Regions from separate parts of the Halomonas sp. THAF5a genome, predicted to be linked through region 2. Evidence: riboswitches for the same ligand, from Rfam matches in the RefSeq annotation. Region 2 holds a riboswitch; the other holds the start of a gene.

Region 1 (4,204 bases), 1.1 Mb from region 2:
GACGCCGCGCGGGGCGCTGCCCGCGCGGACGCGGCGGCGCGCTCAGCCGCCGCTGTGCCAGAACGGCTGGCCGAGGGTCGGCGTGCTGGGGCTGGCGGTCTGGCGCTGCTGCATCAGCCCGGCGCGATACGCCTTGCGCCCGGCGATGATCGCCTCGGCGAAGGCCTCGGCCATCAGCGGCGGCCGGTGAGCCTTGGCCACGGCGGTGTTGAGCAGCACGCCGTCGAAGCCCGTCTCCATGGCCTCCGCGGCCTGGGAGGGGGCGCCGAGGCCGGCATCGATGATCAGTGGCACGTCGAGGCGCTCGCGCAGGGTCTGCAGGGCGTAGCGGTTCATCAGGCCCCGGCCGGTGCCGATGGGCGCGCCCCAGGGCATCAGCGCCTGGCAGCCCGCCTCCCGCAGGCGCTGGCAGAGCACCAGGTCATCGGTGCAGTAGGGCAGTACCTTGAAGCCGTCGTCGATCAGCGTCCGGCAGGCCTCCAGCAGGCCGAAGGGGTCGGGCTGGAGGTTGTAGTCGTCGCCGATCACCTCGACCTTGATCCAGGGCGTGTCGAACATCTCCCGGGACATCTGGGCGAGGGTGATGGCCTCCCGGGCCGAGCGGCAGCCCGCGGTGTTGGGCAGCAGCCGGCAGCCGCTGTCGCGCAGGATCTGCCAGAAGGCGTCGCCGTCACCGTCGGCGGGGTTCTGGCGGCGCAGTCCCAGGGTCACCATGTCGCAGCCGGAGGCCTTGATGGAGGCCTCCATCACCGCGGGTGACGAGTAGAGGGCCGTGCCCAGCAGGAAGCGGCTGGAGAAGGTCTCGCCGTAGAGGGTCAGGGCGTCGTCGTGTCGTTCGTTCATCATGGTCATCAGCCGCCTCCCACCGGGGCAACGATATCGATGCGGTCGCGGTCCTCGAGGATGCGCTCGGCGTAGGCGGAGCGGGGCACGAACTCGCCGTTGATGGCCACGGCGACGCGCCGCTCGGCGTAGTGCCAGGCCGCAAGGGCATCCGCCAGCGCGGTGTCGGCCGGCAGGCGGGCGGTCTGGTCGTTGAGGCTCAGGGTGATCTCGGTCATGCGGCGCTCTCCTGGGGCGGATGTCCGGTGAGGGTCTCGGCGAAGGGCGTCTCGCCCCGGCCGCGGATGCGGGCCAGCAGGTGGCAGGCCACCGCCGGCGCCAGCAGGTAGCCGTGGCGGAACAGGCCGTTGGCGGTGATCAGGCCATCGCGCTCGGTGACATGGGGCAGGTTGTCCCGGAAGGCGGGCCGCAGGTTGACCCCCTGCTCCAGGATGCGCGCCTCGGCGAAGGCCGGCGACAGGGTGTAGAGGGCGCTGCCAAGCTCCAGCGAGGACTGCAGCGAGACCGGGGAGCGGTCCTCGCTCTCGATCTGGGTGGCGCCGATGACGAAGCGCTGGTCGGGCTTGGGCACCACATAGAGCTGGTAGCGGGGGTGCATCAGGCGCACCGGGCGCGAGAGGTGGATCTCCGCGGTCTGCACGTGCAGCGTCTCGCCGCGCACGCCGCGCAGGCTGGGATGATGCTGGCGGGCGCCGGTGCCGCGGCAGTCGATGACCAGGTCGAAGGCGCGGCGGCCGTCGCCGGTCTCGATTTCGCCGGGATGGGTCGCAACGGGACAGTGGGCGTGGCAGGTCCCGCCCAGCCGGCGTATCTCGGCCAGCAGGCGCGCGAGCAGGGGGCGGTTGTCCAGGTGTGCCTCGTCCGGCAGGTAGAGGCCCTGGCGAAAGCTCGCCGCCAGGTCGGGCTCCAGGCGATGGATCTCGGCGTCGTCGATCGCCCGGCAGGGCGGTGCTTCTTCCAGCACGTGGGCGAGGTCGCGTCGGAACTGGGTGAGCTCGCCCATGTCCTGGGCGTGGGCCACCATCAGGCTGCCCTGGTGGTGCCACAGGCCGCTGGCGTCCAGTGCCTCGAGCCAGCGCGGCCACTGGGCCAGGGCGAACTGCCCCATCTCGAAGACGCTGCGCTCCGAGACCGCCGTCTCGCAGAGCGGCGCGACCATGCCGGCCGCGGTCCAGGCGGCGGCGGCGGGCGCTTCCAGGTCGCCGGCGTCATAGAGGGTGACGGCATGGCCGTCGCGCAGCAGTTGCCAGGCGACGAGGCGGCCCAGCAGGCCGGCGCCGGCCACGGCGATGGTGCGATCGGTGTGAGGTGTCATGGCGTTGTCCATCCAGCAGGAGGCGCGGAGGAACAGGCGGATGACGACAGGGGGCTGCATGGCGAGACGACAGCTTGTTCCCTCCGCAGGCATCAACCTGATCAGGTTCAACGGGTTCGGCCGTACCGATCTCAGCCCCCGTGTACCTCACCTCGAGCGTACCGGGGCTCCCCGACAAGTTGTCACAACCTAACCAAAAATGCCCGGGCGCGCAATCGAGGGCGCATCCGGGCATCGTCTTCATGCAGGTCGTGCGGGGTGGGGGAGCGTCGGGCTCAGGCGCAGTCGGCGGCCCCTTCGCCGAACATGTCGAACAGCAGCTCGCGACCGAGGCCGGTCAGCACCAGGCGCTGCTGGTCGTTCCAGGTGGCGGCCTGGCTGTTCTCGAGGATCTTCTGGCAGGGGGCCCAGTCGCTGGTGGCGGAGTCCAGGGCCTTCAGGGCCTGGCGATCGAGGCCACGATGGCTGACGGTCACCGTCTCGAGCACATGGCCATGTCGATAGAGCAGGGTGGCCATCTGGGAGAGACACTGGCGCAGGCTGCGCTGCATGCCGCTGTGGCTGGAAAGGGAATCTGTCATGCTGCCGCATCTCCTGGATGGGGTTGCTGCAGCGCATTATACATGCGACGAAGGTCGATGTCATACCAAGGTATAAGGCGACCTCCGCCGCGTCTCCGTCAGCTCTCCACGCGGCCCAGCAGCAGGAACTCGAGCAGCGCCTTCTGGGCGTGCAGGCGATTGCCCGCCTCCTGCCAGACCACGGCACGCGGGTCGTCGAGCAGGGTCTCGCTGATCTCCTCGCCGCGGTGGGCCGGCAGGCAGTGCAGGAAGAGGGCGTCCTCCCGGGCGCGATCGAGCAGCGCCTCGGTGACCTGGAAGCCGGCGAAGTCCGCCTCGCGCCTGGCCTGCTCCTCTTCCTGACCCATGGAGGCCCAGACGTCGGTGGTGACCAGGTCGGCCTCTGCCACGGCGGCATCGGGGTCGCGCATGATGCTGACCCGGTCGCCGGCGGCCTCGAGGATGTCCTGGCGCGGCTCGTAGCCCTCGGGGCAGACCACGCGCAGGTTGAACTCGAACTGGCGGGCGGCGTTGATCCAGGAGTGGCACATGTTATTGCCGTCGCCGATCCATACCGCGGTGCGATCCTTGACGCTGCCGCGCAGCTCGGTCCAGGTCATCACGTCGGCCAGCAGCTGGCAGGGGTGGTAGTCGTCGGTCAGGGCGTTGATCACCGGCACGGTGCTGGCCTGGGCGAACGCCTCGAGGCCTTCGTGGGAGAAGGTGCGGATCATCACCGCGTCGACCATCTCCGACAGCACCCGGGCGGTGTCACCGATCGGCTCCCCGCGACCGAGCTGGGTGTCGCGGGGCGACAGGAAGAGCGCATGGCCGCCGAACTGCGCCATGGCGGTCTCGAAGGAGACCCGGGTGCGCGTCGAGGACTTCTCGAAGATCATCGCCAGGGTGCGGTTGGCGAACGGGGTATAGGTGGGCCCGTGGGTCTTCAGGCCGTTCTTGATCGAGATGGCGCGCTGGATCAGGTAGCGCAGCTCATCGGGACTGAGATCGAGCAGGGTGAGGAAATGGCGAGTGGCCATGGGGGCGCTCCACGGGAAAAAACGACCATCCTAGCCAGCCCGCGGGGGATGCGCAACGCGCCCGGCATCAGTAGAATGGCGGCATCACAAGGCCGACCCGCACGGTCGGGTATTGCCCGAAATCCCCGGGGCCCTTCCGCCGAGTCCCGTCAACGAGCCAGGGAGACGTCATGAGCACTACCGTCGAGAACATCCAGCGCCAGATCAGCGAAAACCCCATCCTGATCTACATGAAGGGCACGCCGCAGCTGCCCCAGTGCGGCTTCTCCGCCCAGACCGTCCAGGCGCTGATGGCCTGCGGCGAGCGTTTCGCCTTCGTCAACGTGCTGGACAACCCGGACATCCGTGCCGAGCTGCCCAAGGTGGCCAACTGGCCGACCTTCCCGCAGCTGTGGGTCGAGGGCGAGCTGGTCGGCGGCTGCGATATCGTCGCCGAGATGCACCAG
Region 2 (4,204 bases):
CAGGCGCCGCACCGGGACATCCAGCTCCACTCGGTAGATCAGCAGCGGCGCCTCGCGGACGCGCCGGCGATGCACGTCATGGACCAGGCAACAGGCGTGGTCACAGCCGCTGCAGACAGGCGGGGTCAGGTCATCGGGCTCCAACTGGAGCCGTAGCGTCTGAGGATCCAGGAACTCGTGGTGGGCGACAGTGAACCCTTTCCAGAACAGGCTGAGCGGGGTAGCATCCATGGCAACGGCGGTGTCCGTAGGCTGACGTTTTGGCGAATATCAGCTTACTCGGATTCACCGCCGTTTCTCTATCCAGCCCTCGCCTCAAGCCCTGCCTGTTTCACGCTGATCTGCGAAGAACCATAAAAAAACGCCCCGTTCGAGGGGCGTTGTCGTGTGAGGCGAAAGGTGCTTACCCCTCGAAGCGTCGCGCGCCGGCGCTCAGCACCGCGAAGTCGAAGCGCTGCTTGGCCGGAAGCACTACCAGCAGCGCCAGGCCCGTCACGACCGGCATGAAGGTGGCGAGCAGGAAGGACTCCATGAGCGTGGTCAGGGCATCGCCCGGGGCCGGGAAGAGGGTGAGGCCGGCGATCAGGCCGCTGACGGTGGCGAGCACCGCGGCACGCCCATCGAAGCGGCGGTTGAAGAGCCCGAAGAAGACCGGGAAGGCCGCCGCGCAGCAGAGAAGGTCGGCCAGCAGGAAGAGGTAGAGCACGCTGTAGCCCTGGGCGGCGACGAAGGTCACCGGCAGCGCCAGCAGCAGGATCAGCCACCGCGACAGGCGCATCAGCCGCTGGTCGCTGGCGCCGGGCAGCAGCCGTCCGCCGTCGACGGCGATCATGCTCGAGGCGGCGCTCAGGGTGGTGTCGGCGCTGCTCATGACCAGCGCCAGGCCGAGGAAGATCAGGCCCACGGCGAACCAGCCGGGGATGTCGGCGAGCAGCACGCTGAACAGCGCCACCGAGCCGTCGCCGGGCAGCCCCAGCCCCACGAACGCCAGCCCGAACAGCCCCATCACGAAGATCATCGGCGCGCTCAAAAGGCCCCCGAGCAAAAAGCCCAGGGCCACCGCGCGGTTGCTCTGGGCGGCGTAGACCCGCTGCCAGTTGCCCTGGTAGAAGAGCCCGGTCAGCATCACGGCCAAAAAGAAGGTGAGGCCGGCCTTGAGCCCGCCCAGGTCGGTGATGTCAAGAAGCCGCGGCGCCGTCGCCTCGAGGCCGGCGAGGGTGGGGGTGAGGCCGCCGGCGGCCTGCCAGCCGACGATCAGTAGCACGGCGAGCAGCGGCAGGATCACGACCATCTGCACCTTGTCGGTGAAGATCGAGGCGCGCAGGCCGCCGTACAGGGTGTAGAGCAGGGTGGCGGCCATCACCACCGAGCTGGTCGCCCAGAGCGGGACCGGCGCCAGCAGCCCGACCATCTTGGCGATGGCGGTGACCCCCGCGGCCAGGGAGATGAACAGGTAGAACAGCATGATCACCAGGGTGAAGGCGTACATGGGGCGCCCGTAGCGGCTCATCACGAACTCGGTGAGCGTGTGGCCGCCCGGCGAGAGCTCGCGCAGGCGCCGCCCCAGCGGAATCATCACCAGCCTGGGGGCCAGCGAGCCGAGCGCATAGCCGGCGATGGCGCCCAGCCCGCCCCAGGTGGCCGCCTGGGCGGGGCCGAACAGGATCCAGGTGCCCAGCGTCGAGGCCATCAGGGTCAGCACCGTGGCGGTGGCGCCCTGGCTGTTGCGGGCGATGATGAAGTCCTCGAGGCTCTCGTTGTGGCGGCGGGCGTAGAGCAGGCCCGGCACGGCAAACAGCGCCGCGAAGGCGATGAGCCACCAGAAGGCGTGGGCGGTCGACAGCATGGCGTTCTCCCTAGCATAGAATGGCCCGGCGCGATGCCGAGCGTCGCTACGAGAGGACGCAATTGCGTTGGGTGAGAAGCGTTGCCGGATGGCACTTCCTTCCCTTCGCCGGCATGATCCGGATCAGGTTCGAAGGGTTACCGGTCGTGCCGCCGAGGCACGGGGCCGGAATCTCAGTCCGCGTGGACTCCCCCAGGAATGCATCCTAGCGTAGGGCCCCGGCGTCACCGGGTCAACACGGCCCGCGCCGCCCGCGGCAACGATGAGCATGCGAACTGTCATGCCGGTGGCGTAAGATGGTAGGCCGCGACGGGGCGCAGGCACCGGTCGCTGCCTGACGTGTGGCTCGAGCGGCGGAAGGGCCGCGGCTTGAATTGCGCGGCGCCGCCCCCATGTCAGCGCCCCGTGTGTTCGGGCCGCGCGCCCTTTTCCGGCGAGTGCCGGCATGGCACCTCATTCATCTTCAGTACGGGATCTTTCATGGCCGAACCGGCTCTCTCCATCCGTGGGTTGACCAAGGTCTACGGCAATGGCTTCCAGGCCCTCAAGGGCATCGACCTCGACGTCGCCCAGGGCGACTTCTACGCCCTGCTGGGCCCCAACGGCGCCGGCAAGTCGACCACCCTGGGCGTGGTGTGCTCGCTGGTGCAGAAGACCGCGGGGAAGGTCTCGATCTTCGGCATCGACATCGACACCGACTTCGCCCGGGCCAAGTACCACCTCGGCGTGGTGCCCCAGGAATTCAACTTCAGTCAGTTCGAGAAGGTCATCGACATCGTGCTGGCCCAGGCGGGCTACTATGGCATGTCGCGCCACGAGGCGCTGCCCCGCGCCGAGCAGCTGCTGCGCGATCTCGGCCTCTGGGACAAGCGCCACGACAGCGCGCGGATGCTCTCCGGCGGCATGAAGCGCCGGCTGATGATCGCTCGCGCCCTGATGCACCGCCCGAAGCTCCTGATCCTCGACGAGCCCACCGCCGGCGTCGACATCGAGCTGCGTCGCAGCATGTGGGAGTACATGCGCCGCATCAACCGGGAGGAGGGCACCACCATCATCCTTACCACCCACTACCTCGAGGAGGCCGAGAGCCTCTGTCGCCGCGTGGGCATCATCAACCACGGCGAGATCATCCGCGACACCAGCGTTCGCGAGCTGCTCGCCGAGCTCGACACCGAGACCTTCCTGCTCGATCTCGCCCATCCGGTCGAGGCGGCCCCCGAGGTCGAGGGCTTCGAGATCCATCGGGTCGACGACGCCCAGCTCGCCGTGGTGGTGCATCGCGGGCAGCGCCTCAACGACGTCTTCGAGGCGCTCACCGAGCGAGGCATGCAGGTGATGTCGATGCGCAACCGCGCCAATCGCCTCGAGGAGATGTTCGTCTCCATGGTGGAGGACGGCCAGCAGAAGGAAGCGCGCTCATGAGTCCCAAGCAGATCGTCATCGCCCTCTGGACCCTGGTGATCAAGGAGATCAAGCGCTTCACGCGGATCTGGCCCCAGACCCTGCTGCCGCCGTCGATCACCATGACGATGTACTTCATCATCTTCGGCAACCTGATCGGCTCGCGGATCGGCGAGATGGACGGCTACAGCTACATGGACTTCATCGTCCCGGGGCTGATCATGATGGCCGTGATCACCAACAGCTACTCCAACGTGGCATCATCCTTCTTCTCCAACAAGTTCCAGCGTTCGATCGAGGAGATGATGGTCTCGCCGATGCCCAACTGGGTGATCCTCTCCGGCTTCGTGCTCGGCGGCATGGCCCGCGGCCTCGGTGTGGGGCTGATCGTCACCGGCGTGTCGCTGTTCTTCACCCGCATCGAGATGGCCCATCCGCTGCTGACGCTGTTCGTGGTGGTGCTCACCTCGGCGCTGTTCGCCATCGGCGGCTTCATCAACGCCCTGCTGGGCAAGAAGTTCGACGACATCTCCATCGTGCCGACCTTCGTGCTGACGCCGCTGACCTACCTGGGCGGCGTCTTCTACTCGATCTCGCTGTTGCCGGACTTCTGGCAGGGCGTCTCGATGCTCAATCCCATCCTCTACATGGTCAACGTCTTCCGCTACGGCTTCCTCGGGGTCTCCGACATCCCGGTGGGCTGGGCGCTGGCGGCCGTGCTGGCCTTCATCAGCGTGCTCTACGGCGTGGCGCTGTGGATGCTGAAGCATGGCAAGGGCATCAGGAGCTGACATGACCCACCATCGACCCGACACTCTCGCCCAGGCCCCCCTGGGGCGCGAGTCCGCCTATCCCGAGTACTACGACGCCGGGCTGCTCTATCCCATTCCCCGGGCCGCCAACCGCGCGCCGCTGGGCATCGAGGAGGGTGCCTTGCCCTTCGTCGGCGAGGATGAG

Evidence for each region. A riboswitch is a leader RNA that binds a small molecule or an ion and turns the genes downstream of it on or off. The one in region 2 is predicted to bind thiamine pyrophosphate.
Region 1: linked by a shared signal. The riboswitch ahead of thiO (glycine oxidase ThiO) and the one ahead of FIU83_RS04905 (sodium:solute symporter) in region 2 are both predicted to bind thiamine pyrophosphate.

The regions. Positions count from the first base shown of each region.
Region 1 covers NZ_CP045417.1:2,193,582-2,197,785, reverse strand. Annotated here, with positions in the region: gene FIU83_RS09830 (thiazole synthase) at 43-852, opposite strand; gene thiS (sulfur carrier protein ThiS) at 852-1,061, opposite strand; gene thiO (glycine oxidase ThiO) at 1,058-2,158, opposite strand; TPP riboswitch at 2,220-2,342, opposite strand; gene FIU83_RS09815 (hypothetical protein) at 2,434-2,739, opposite strand; gene argF (ornithine carbamoyltransferase) at 2,838-3,758, opposite strand; gene grxD (Grx4 family monothiol glutaredoxin) at 3,929-4,204, shown strand, end outside.
Region 2 covers NZ_CP045417.1:1,092,129-1,096,332, forward strand. Annotated here, with positions in the region: gene FIU83_RS04900 (ISL3 family transposase) at 1-231, opposite strand, end outside; gene FIU83_RS04905 (sodium:solute symporter) at 404-1,846, opposite strand; TPP riboswitch at 1,930-2,050, opposite strand; gene FIU83_RS04910 (ABC transporter ATP-binding protein) at 2,327-3,268, shown strand; gene FIU83_RS04915 (ABC transporter permease) at 3,265-4,038, shown strand; gene queF (NADPH-dependent 7-cyano-7-deazaguanine reductase QueF) at 4,040-4,204, shown strand, end outside.